DNA from 2 places in the Microbacterium sp. PAMC22086 genome. Region 1 is predicted to be linked to the other one. Evidence: predicted binding sites of a transcription regulator. Region 1 holds the regulator's gene; the other holds the start of a gene.
The links. The regulator LexA, encoded in region 1, represses DNA repair genes until DNA is damaged. The targets are predictions, from matches to a motif close to TCGAACANNTGTTCGA.
Positions count from the first base shown of each region.

Region 2: KY497_RS01660 (13E12 repeat family protein) is a predicted target of LexA. The motif match lies at 1,395-1,410, and genes of this name have one in related genera.

Region 1 covers NZ_CP080380.1:2,977,488-2,983,140, forward strand. Annotated here, with positions in the region: gene hisB (imidazoleglycerol-phosphate dehydratase HisB) at 1-37, opposite strand, end outside; gene KY497_RS14780 (histidinol-phosphate transaminase) at 34-1,119, opposite strand; gene KY497_RS14785 (LysM peptidoglycan-binding domain-containing protein) at 1,186-1,554, opposite strand; gene lexA (transcriptional repressor LexA) at 1,844-2,530, shown strand; gene KY497_RS14795 (prolyl oligopeptidase family serine peptidase) at 2,653-4,533, shown strand; gene smpB (SsrA-binding protein SmpB) at 4,544-5,020, opposite strand; gene ftsX (permease-like cell division protein FtsX) at 5,084-5,653, opposite strand, start outside.
Region 2 covers NZ_CP080380.1:352,078-357,730, forward strand. Annotated here, with positions in the region: gene KY497_RS16560 (HNH endonuclease) at 1-279, opposite strand, end outside; gene KY497_RS01660 (13E12 repeat family protein) at 255-1,364, opposite strand; gene KY497_RS01665 (acyl-CoA dehydrogenase family protein) at 1,572-2,735, opposite strand; gene KY497_RS01670 (M15 family metallopeptidase) at 2,888-3,817, opposite strand; gene KY497_RS01675 (Rv2578c family radical SAM protein) at 3,892-4,983, shown strand; gene KY497_RS01680 (YaeQ family protein) at 5,030-5,569, shown strand; gene KY497_RS01685 (DEAD/DEAH box helicase) at 5,630-5,653, opposite strand, start outside.

The DNA of each region.
Region 1 (5,653 bases):
GGCTCGCTGTGCGCGGGGTCAGTGCGGGGGTGCTCATGAAGCCGATCCTATCGAGGCCAGGGCGTCCAGGAACGCGGTGGTCTCGGCCTCGGTTCCGGCACTCACCCTCAGGTGGCCGGGGATGCCGACGTCGCGCACGAGCACGCCGCGGTCGTAGAGCTGCTGCCACGTCGCCTTCGGGTCGGCGACTCCGCCGAACAGCACGAAGTTCGACCACGTCTCGTGCGGCTGATAGCCGAGCGCCTCGAGGGTGGCCGTGATCCTGTCGCGCTGTTCGACGATCTCCTCGACCATCCCGAGCATGACGTCGGCGTTGCGCAGTGCCGCGATGGCCGCTGCCTGGGTGAGGGCGCTCAGGTGATAGGGCAGACGCACCAGCCGCAGCGCGTCGATGAAGGCCGGATCCGCCGCGAGATAGCCGACGCGAGCGCCCGCGAACGCGAACGCCTTGCTCATCGTGCGCGAGACGGCCAGTCGCGGACGCCCTTCGAGCAGCGTCAATGCGGACACCGCGTCGCGGGGAGCGAACTCCTGGTAGGCCTCGTCGACGATAACGATGCCCCGAGCCGCGTCGTAGACGGCTTCGACGACGTCGAGCCCCAGCGGCGTGCCGGTGGGGTTGTTGGGCGAGCAGAGAATCACCACGTCCGGGTCGGCGGCCCGCACCTGCTCGGAGGCCTCCTCCGGCGTGATCGTGTAGTCGGGCTGCCTGGTGCCGGCGATCCACCGCGCCCCGGTCCCCTGGGCGATCAACGGGTACATCGAGTACGTGGGTGCGAAGCCGAACGCCGTGCGCCCCGGCCCGCCGAACGCCTGGAGGATGTGCTGGAGCACTTCGTTGGACCCGTTGCCCGCCCAGATCTGCTCGGGGGTGAGCCCGTGCCCCAGATACTCGGCGAACGACTCACGAAGGGTGCTGAACTCCCGGTCGGGGTAGCGGTTGACGTCGCGGATCGCCACGGCGATGTCGTCGAGGATGTCGCTGGCCACTTCACCCGGGATCGGATGTGTGTTCTCGTTCACGTTGAGCGCGATCGGAAGGGGCGCCTGCGGAGCGCCGTACGGCGTGAGTCCGCGAAGATCATCACGTAGCGGGAGATCGTTGAGGGAGAGGGTCACCCTTCCCATGTTAAGCGGCGCCCCGAGTCGATGACGCAAAGTTGCTGCAGCGACGCTGCGGCAGGATCAGTTCACGTACTGGGCCGGGATGGCCAGTGTCTGACCGATCTGGAGCTCGCCACCACGCAGCAGGTTCATCCGGCTGATCTCACCGATCACGTCGCGCGGGTCGGCGTCGGGGGCGACGCCGGTGGCGATCGACCAGAGCGTGTCGCCGGGCATGACCGTGACGGTCTCGACGCTGACGGCCGCGGTGTCTGCACCCGAGGCGATCGCACTGCCACCGCTGAGTGCGGCGAACGCGATGCCGACCGCGAGCGGCACGGAGGCGAAGGCCAGCAGCACGGCGCGGCCACGCGTCGTCAGTCGGAGTCGCGTCGAAGGACGGGTCGACGCCGGAATGACTGCTGCGGTGCTGAAGCTGATGCTGCTCATGTGGTGCTCCTTAGCCTGTCCCGGAGCCGTGAGGCGACCGGGGAAGTTGGCGTAGCGTTCGCATTCCCGCCTCGGCCGGGAGCCGTGAATGCGAAGCTACGTACCGAAGATATCTTCGAGTTCGAACATCTGTCAAGTATTCTTCGAAACCCCGCCGACGATTAGGCCGACACGCTCGAACAGATCTTCCAGATCGGCCCGATTCTCGGATACGGTTTCGATAAGGACACCCCACCACGGGCCTCCGACATTCGAAGAGGGACGTCGGATCACGCACTGAAGGAGCACCATGAGCGAGAACTCTGCCCCCGAGTCGGAGGCACCGCGCACGCGCCGCCGGAAGAGCCTCAGCCCGAAGCAGATGGCGATCCTCGAGGTCATCCAGAACTCGATCGCGCACCACGGCTACCCCCCGAGCATGCGCGAGATCGGCGACGCCGTCGGCCTCAAGTCCCTCTCCAGCGTCACCCACCAGCTCGGACAGCTCGAGCTCAGCGGCTATCTGCGCCGCGACCCCGGGAAGACGAGAGCCATGGAAGTGCTCATCGATCTGCCTGGCACCAGCACCGAGAGCCCCGCCGACGTGGCGACCCCGGTCGGAGACGCCGCGCTCGTCCCCCTCGTCGGGCGCATCGCAGCCGGCGTGCCGATCACCGCCGACCAGCAGGTCGAGGAGATCTTCCCCCTCCCCCGCCAGCTGGTGGGCAAGGGCGACCTCTTCATGCTCAAGGTCTCCGGCGAGTCGATGATCGATGCCGCCATCTGCGACGGCGACTGGGTCGTCGTCCGCTCCCAGAACAGCGCCGAGAACGGCGAGATCGTGGCAGCGATGCTCGACGGCGAGGCCACCGTCAAGGTGCTGCGTCGCCGCGACGGCCACACCTGGCTGCTCCCCCGCAACTCTGCGTTCGAGCCCATCCTCGGCGATGAGTCCGTGATCCTCGGGAAGATCGTCGCGGTACTGCGCGCGGTCTGAGACAAGACGGCACGACGAAGCCCCTCCCGGGTACCGGGAGGGGCTTCGTGGCGTCGGGCAACGGATCAAGACCGCGATGCTCCCGTCCTGACGCACGGGCGTCCGACGCCTAGGCTCGAAGCATGTCGTCGTCCCCCTACGGTTCCTGGCCCTCGCCCTTCTCCGCGGCCTCCGTCGCGGCTTCCTCTCCGCGCATCGACGGAGCCCGCTTCGTCGGTGCGGAGATCTGGTGGGGTGAGTCGGTACCCGCCGAGAAGGGACGCGTGACGGTGCGGAGTTCTTCCGGCTCCGAGATCCTCCCCGCCCCCTGGAGCGCGCGCTCTCGCGTGCACGAGTACGGCGGAGGCGCCTGGACGGCCGATGAGCACGGCACGCTATTCTTCGTCGACGCAGGAGACCAGCGGGTGCGCCGCCTGAGCGTCGGAGCCGAACCCGTCGCCCTCACCGCCCCGGGCCCCTCGCACGGCGGTCTGCGCGTGCAGAACGGCCGCCTGCTGGCCGTGCGCGAAGACCTCTCGACCACGCCGCACATCCGCTCGGTCGTCGAGATCCCGCTCGATGGATCCGCCGCCGAAGACCCGTCCGCGATCAGGGTGATCGTGCAGGGAGACGGCTTCTTCGCCCACCCCGCCCTCTCTCCCGACGGCACCCGCGCAGCATGGGTCGGCTGGGAGCGAGGACGGATGCCGTGGGAGGACGCGCACGTTCAGGTCGCAGAGGTCCCCGGCGGGACGCCGCACACGATCCCCTCGCGGGCGGCGCTGCAGCCCGAGTGGCTCAGCGACGCGGAACTAGTCTTCGCCGACGATCCCGACGGTCGCTGGGCTCTGCAGCGTGTCACGCTCGACGGGGTGGCTCCCACCGGGCCGGCGCGGCCGTTCGCCCCTGCTGGCGCTCCTGTCGATGCGGATACCGGCTACGGGCTGTGGGTGCTCGGCAACCGCTGGTACCAGCCGCTCGACGACGGCCGCATCGTCGCCGTCCGCACGAACGGCCGCGACGAGGTCGTCGTGATCGATGCCGAGGGCGGCGTGAGCGTGATCGACTTCCCCGGTGACGGCCACGTGAGCATCGACGCCGTCGACGACACCAGGGTGCTCCTCTCGGGCAACGGCTCTCGGGCGACGGCGGGCCTGTGGTGCGTCGACATCGAATCCGGCGAGTTCATCGCCGTGCGCGGCGGCGAGCCGGTCGATCCGGAGTGGATGCCCGCGTCCATCCCGATCGAGATCGAGGGTCCCCGCGGCGCGGTGCACGCCTTCGCCTATCCTCCGGCCAACCCCGATGCGTCGGCGCCCGACGATGAGCGCGCACCCTACGTCGTGCTGGTGCACGGCGGACCGACGGCGCACGTCACCGGCGCTGCGTCCGCGGCGATCGCCTTCTACACGAGCCGGGGCATCGGCGTGCTCGACGTGAACTACGGAGGATCCACCGGCTACGGCCGCGCCTACCGCGAGCGTCTCGACGGCCAGTGGGGCGTCGTCGACGTCGACGACGTGATCGCGGCCGCCCGCGGACTCGCCGACGCCGGACTCGCCGACCCCGCCCGCATCGCGATCCGCGGCGGTTCGGCAGGTGGTTGGACCGTGCTGTCGGCGCTGGTCCGCGGTGGTGCCTTCGCCGCCGGGATCAGCCGCTACGGCGTGGCCGACCTGCGCATGCTGGTGGCGGAGACGCATGACTTCGAGGCGTCGTACATCGACGGCCTGGTCGGACCGCTCCCCGAGTACGAGCATCTGTACATCGAGCGTTCGCCGCTCACCCACACCGATCGCATCGATGTGCCCGTGCTGCTCCTGCAGGGTGGGGAGGACCGCGTGGTTCCGCCGTCGCAGTCCGAGGCGATCCGCGATGCGCTCGCGACCCGCGGCATCGACCACGAGTACGTCCTGTACCCCGCCGAGGGGCACGGCTTCCGCAGCGCGGAGACGATCGTCGACGCCCTCGAACGGGAGCTGAGGTTCCTCGGCCGCGTCTTCGGGTTCGAGCCGCGCCTGTGAGGGCCGGGGACTACTCCCCTACGCGGTTGCGCAGCCGCATGGCGCGGTCGGCCTCTCGGGTGTCCTGACGCTCGCGCAGGGTCTGGCGCTTGTCGTATTCGCGCTTGCCCTTCGCCAGGGCGATCTCGACCTTGGCACGACCGTCCGAGAAGTAGAGCTTCAACGGGATCAGTGTGTATCCGCCTGCTGACACCGCGTGCGCGATCTTGGCGATCTCCTCGCGGTGCAGCAGGAGCTTGCGGATGCGCTTGGCCGAGTGGTTCGTCCAGTGCCCCTGCGAGTACTCGGGGATGTGCACGGAGTCGAGGAAGACCTCGTTCCCCTTGACGAACGCGTAGCCGTCGCTGAGGTTGGCGCGCCCCTGACGCAGTGACTTGACCTCGGTGCCGGTGAGCACCATCCCCGCTTCGTACGACTTCTCGATCGTGTAGTCGTGACGTGCGCGACGATTGGTCGCGATGACCTTCTCTCCGCGTTCCCTGGGCATGATGCTCTCCTGTTGCCGTAATGAGCTCGATCGATCGATCCGACCGAGCAGCCTTTCAGGCTATCAGGTACGCAGCCAGCGTCGGATCGCGAAGCCGGCCGAGAGCGCGGCGAGGATGACGCCGATGCCGATCAGCACGGGAACCACGAGCGCGGCATCCTGCATCGTCACCCATGTCGTGATGAACGGAACCCGGCCCCGAAGGTAGCCGTTGACTCCGAAGTGCACGCCGGCCACGACCGCGGCGCTGGCCAGGGCCGAGCCGAGGAAGGCCGCGAACACGCCTTCGAGGACGAACGGCGTCTGGATGAAGCGGTTGGACGCTCCGACCAGGCGCATGATGCCGATCTCCTTGCGTCGGGCATACGCCGACAGCCGGATGGTGGTTCCGATCAGCAGGGTGGCCGCGATGAGCATGAGCACCGCGATGCCCACCGCGATGTATGTCGCGACGGTCAACGCGGAGAACAACGGCTCGAGGTATTGGAGCTGATCCTTGACCTGCTCCACACCGGCCTGTCCGCTGAACGCCTCGGCGAGCACCTGCGACTGGCCCGGGTCCTTCATGGTGACGAAGAACACCTCGAAGGCCTGGTCGGGCGTGAGCACGCTCGCCTGATCGGCGCCGAGCTG
Region 2 (5,653 bases), 690 kb from region 1:
GCGGCCTCCGAGCCTCGGGGTTCGTGCAGAGTCGACGTATCGCGGCGGAATGAACCACACCCGCCCCGCCGCACCGATCCCGCTCCCGCTCCCACTCCCGCTCCCGCTCCCGCTCCCGCTCCCGGCAGTATCGATGCGGATCTGCCACCCGTTGTCGTGGATGCGATGGTGACATGTTTCGCACAGCAGCACCCCGTTGGAGAGATCGGTCGGCCCGTGGTCTCGTCTCCACCATCGAATGTGATGCGCCCTCGTCATCTCCGGCGGCAACCCGCACATCGCGCATCCCCCATCACGCTCCACCAGCGCCAGCCGTTGCGCCCGGGTGAACAACCGCTTCTCCCGTCCCAATCGAGGATCTCGCTGTCTCCGCCGAGAACACACGGGATCACGCCGCCCCCGGCCGCCATCCGCCGCGCGGCCCCGACGCTGACCGGCTGATCGACCCCGTCCACGGTCGCCGACCCCGTGCCGGCCTCCAGATCGTCGAGGTTCATCCGCACGATCACCGTCGCACCGGCGACCGGCGCCCGCTGCTCGCACCCGAGCACGTGCGCGCAGAACACCGCGAGGGCGTCGGCCTGGATCATCGGCACCGTCCGCCGATCCGCATCGGGCGCCTCCGCATCGGGCGCGTCTTTCCGCGCGGCGAACACGGCGGTCACATAGCCCCGGATCGCGGTGACCACGGGCGCAGCGGTCTCGACATCGAGCACCGCGTTCAGATGCACCATTCCCTCACGCTCGAACAGTGTCAGCGCGCGCCTGCCGCGGCGCTCTTCCTCCCGAGGCTCCAGACCATCCGGATCGAGCCATGCTTCTGCACGGACCACGAGCTTTCGCACATGGTCGAGTGCCAGACCTGCCGCCTTCTCCGCCAGCATGCGCTCGGCTTCGACGACACGCTCCACCCCCGTGGCGACCCGACAACGATCGAGCAACCCGATGATCATCGCGGCGGCGGGAGCACCGAGGGCCCCCGATTCCAGCGCCTCGCTCACCAGCGGATACTTCGCCGGCAGACGCGCACCCAGAAGGTCGCTCCGGGGTGCCGTCGCCTCTCCCACCTTGACGAGGCGCGACGCATCACCGGTCGACACCCCCGTGGCTGCCGCGATCAACGTCGCCGGGCTGCGGTAGCCCTGCTGCTTGGCCAGGCTCTCCGCCCCGAGCTCTGGACGCGACTCGCGGGAGATGCACGCCGCCACCGACACATGCACGGCATCCAACCGACGCCGCAGCACCCCGATAGACGCGCTCACCTCGATCAGCTGCTCGCGGGACAGATCCCCGGAGTCACCGGCATCTGACCACGCCTCATCGAGGCGTGACATCGCCTCGTGCAACGCGGTCAATTTCGACATACTCGATTCTACCGCGAACGGTCTCGACATTCGAAGTTATGTTCTATTGAATGCCGGTACGACCAGCATGTCGTGAAGACCGAGAACCGAGTCAGCCGCCAGGAGTGCGTCGCTCCGAATGCCTGGTGGCACCGAGGTCCGGCGATACAGCAGGGACAGGAAGAGGCCCCGGATGTCGCATCCGGGGCCTCTTCTGCGTAGGTGACGTCAGCGCTTGCCGACGATCTGACGGCCGACGAGATCGCGCATGATCTCGTTCGTGCCGCCGTAGATGCGGTGCACGCGAGCATCGGTGAAGGCGCGGGCGATCGGGTACTCCATGATGTAGCCGTAACCGCCGTGCAGCTGCACGCCCGTGTCGAGCACCTCCCACTCGCGCTCGGTAGCCCAGAACTTGACCTTCGCGGCATCCTCGGCGGTGAGCGTGCTGTTCTTGTAGGCGAGCAACGCGCGGTCGATGTACGCCCACATCGCGTCCGTGGTCGCGGCCATGTCGGCGAGCCGGAAGCGGGTGTTCTGGAAGTCGGCGATGCGCTCGCCGAACGCCTCGCGGTCCTTCGTGTAGGCGACGGTCCAGTCGAGGGCGGCCTGCGCGGCTGCGGCTGCGGCGACACCGATCGAGAGACGCTCGAGCGGCAGGTTCAGCATCAGCTGGATGAAGCCCTGACCCTCCTTGCCGCTGATGAGGTTCTCGTCGGGGACGAACACGTCGGTGAAGCTGAGCTCGGCTGTGTCCCAGCCGTGGAAGCCCATCTTGCTGAGCTTCTTGCCCTGGTCGAAGCCCTCCATCCCCTTCTCCACGAGCAGCAGGCTGAAGGCGTCGGGACGGTTGCCCTCACCGGTCTTGACGAAGGTCACGACGACGTCGGCCGTCGTACCGGAGGAGATGAACGTCTTCGCACCGTTGAGGATGTAGCCGCCGTCGACCTTCTTGGCGTTGGTCTTGATGCCACGCAGATCCGAACCCGCACCCGGGTCGGTCATGGCGAGCGCGCCGAGCACCTCGCCCGTGGCCATGCGGGGAAGCCACTTCTCCTTCTGCTCCTGCGTTCCCATGTGCACGAGGTAGGGCACGGCCAGGTCGTCCTGGATGCCGAAGGCACCGGCCAGCGAACCCGCGCCGGAGGCGATGACCTCCTCCATCACGATCGTGCGGAAGCGGTAGTCCTGCAGCATGCCGGCGCCACCGAACTCCTCCGGGACCGACAGGCCGATCAGACCCGCGTCTCCGGCGGCCAGCATCGTCGCCCGGTCGATCTCCCCCGCGGCGTCCCACCGCTCGATCGCCTCGTTGGTCACGTGGCGCTTGACGAAGTCCTTGACCAGGTCCCGGAATGCCTCGTGATCCTCGTCGTAGATGTCGCGTTCCATGCCGTCCTCCTGAACGTCTCATGCATCGTTGCTCCGGCGATTCTACGTCGCACAACCGGTCCAGGACAGGACGTTGTGAGAATGCATCCCATAAAACGTGACACTGGGTACCGCGGTTGTCGGATGCCGCAACCGTGGCGTTCCGCGCCGATTCAGTGCGCGTAGTCGGGGGCGGCCGGCAGCGCGAAGAACTCCTCGAGCGTGTGGAATCCACCCTCGTGATAGGCGGCGGCGAGGTCGACGCCGACATAGCGGAGGTGCCACGGCTCCGGCGCATACCCCGTGACCGGGGTGCCGACCTGCTCGTAGCGCACGATGAATCCGTACTCCCAGGCGTGCGCCGCGACCCAGTCGCTCTGCGCCGTGGCACCGAAGCCGTCGAGTCCGCCGCAGCCCGTCCCGCACGCGACCACGTCGAGCGCGAGACCCGTCTGGTGCTCACTGTGGCCCGGACGCGCCGAGCCGGCATCCGCCTCGGCCTGGCCCTGCGATCGCACGTGCGAGCCGTAGGTCGTCACCTGCAGACCGTACGAGCGGTATCCGTTGTTCGCGCCGATCCGCCCGACACCGGCAGCGACCGCCGCATCCGCCATCTCGCCGACGGCAGCGGCCACGTCGGTGCGCACGCGCCCGGACGGCGTCGTCATCTGCAGCGGCACCGAGGCGAGGTCCGTCGGCTCGTACTCGGGCGGGTTCAGCGGCGACGACTTGTTCACCACGACCCACAGCCGCGCCGGATCACTGAGCGAGATGCAGGGAGCGTTGCCCGCGACGACGGCCTCGCGGAAGGCCGCGCCACCCCCGAACGCCGCGATCGTCGCCGCGTCATCGCCGTTCGCGATCGCCTGCTGCACCGAGGAGTCTGCGCAGGGGTCGGCCGCCGTGGTCGCGGCGACCTTGACCGGCGGGACCTGCATGATCGCGACCGGCACCGGCATCGAGTCGGCGCCGGAGGACGGCACCGGACCGGAACCGATCGACAACAGGACCCCGATCGCGGTCACGGCGACACCGATCGGCAATGCAGGTCCGCGGATCGGGGACCGCGGTGCCGCATGCTGAGGGTGCGGCAGGAAGGGCATTGATCCATCCTCTCATTCGAAGATAGGTTGCAGAGTCGCTTGCGTTAACATCGTCTTTCTGTTCGAATTGTCGAATGAGGTGGCAGGGACAGAAGCTCGGAGAGACGGATGCAGCGGCGCTGCCCGGCCTCGAAGACCGATCGAGCGTCCTGCGCTCCGTCACGACTCCCGAGTTCGCCGGGATGACGTTCCACGAGGTGCTGTCGAAGTCGGCGCTGAATCATGTGCCCGGCGCCTCGCGCATGCCCTTCGCCTGGACGATCAACCCCTATCGGGGGTGTTCGCATGCCTGCGTGTATTGCTTCGCCCGCGGAACCCACGAGTACCTCGACCTCGACGGCGGGGCCGACTTCGACTCGCAGATCGTCGTCAAGGTCAACGTGGTGGAGGTGCTCGAGAAGGAGCTGCGACGCGGCAGCTGGGAGCACGAGACCGTCGCCCTCGGCACCAACACCGACCCGTACCAGCGGGCCGAGGGCAGGTACAAGCTCATGCCCGGCATCATCGAGACCCTCGCCGCGTCCGGCACCCCGATCTCGATCCTCACGAAGGGGACGCTGATCCGCCGGGACATCCCGCTGCTCGTGAAGGCCGCGAAGCGGGTGCCGATCGATGTGCAGATGTCGATCGCGATGTACGACGACGACCTGCAGAAGGCGATCGAGCCCGGGGCTCCGACGACTCAGGCGCGACTCGACACCGTGCGGGCGCTGGCGGATGCCGGGTTCCCGGTGACCGTGTTCCTCATGCCGATCATGCCGCACATGACCGACTCGCTCGCCGCGATCGACAGTGCCCTCGTGCGCATCAAGGAGGCCGGGGCGCGCGCCGTCATCTACGGAGCGCTGCACCTTCGTCCGGGAGTGAAGCCGTGGTTCTTCGAGTGGCTCGGCGAGGCGCGGCCCGAACTGGTGTCGTCTTACCGCGGGCTGTACCCGGGAGCGTCGGCCGAGGCCCCGAAGGGGTACCGACAGTGGCTCGCCAAGCGCACCCGTCCGCTGATCCGCATGCACGGCCTCGACGGCCGCCACGAAGACGATTACTCCCGCCGCGGGTTCCGCCCGGGGCAGGGCCACGTGCAGACGACGGTGTCGACCGCCGCGACCGTGCGCTTCACGCCCAGCGCACGATCCGAGGCGTCACCCGCGCAGCCGATGCTCTTCTGACCCGACGGTCAAGCGCGCATCCCGCAGCCGCGTAGGCTCGGGGATCATGGCGATCGGTTCCACAGTCCACACATTCGAGGTGCAGCTCGCTGACACCGATCGCGGCGTCTACGAGGACTACTCGCTGCGCGTGGCGCGGCATCCGTCCGAGACCGATGCCTACATGCTCACGCGCGTGCTGGCCTACGGGCTCGAGTTCGCCGAGGGCATCGCCTTCGGCGGCAGCATCTCCTCGACCGAGGAACCGGCTGTGCTCGTGCGCGATCTCACCGGCCTCATCACCGCCTGGGTCGAGATCGGTGCGCCCGACGCCGAACGCCTGCACTACGGCAGCAGGCTCGCCGAGCGCACCGTGGTCTACACCCACCGCGACCCCGCCAAGGTGATGGCACCGTGGACGGACAAGCGCATCCACCGCCGCGAGGACATCCGCGTCTACAGCTTCGACCCCGGCTTCATCGACAGCGCGGCCGCCCTCATCGAGCGCCGCAACACCATGACCCTCACCGTGACCGAGAGCGTGATCTACCTCGACCTCAACGGCACGAACCTCACCTCCGCCGTGCACGTGCACGAGCTCTCCTGACCCCGCACACGCGAAAGGCCCCGCCCCGCGGAGGCGGGACAGGGCCTTCGGAGAGGTGACTCAGGCGGTCAGGTCAGCCGCGGT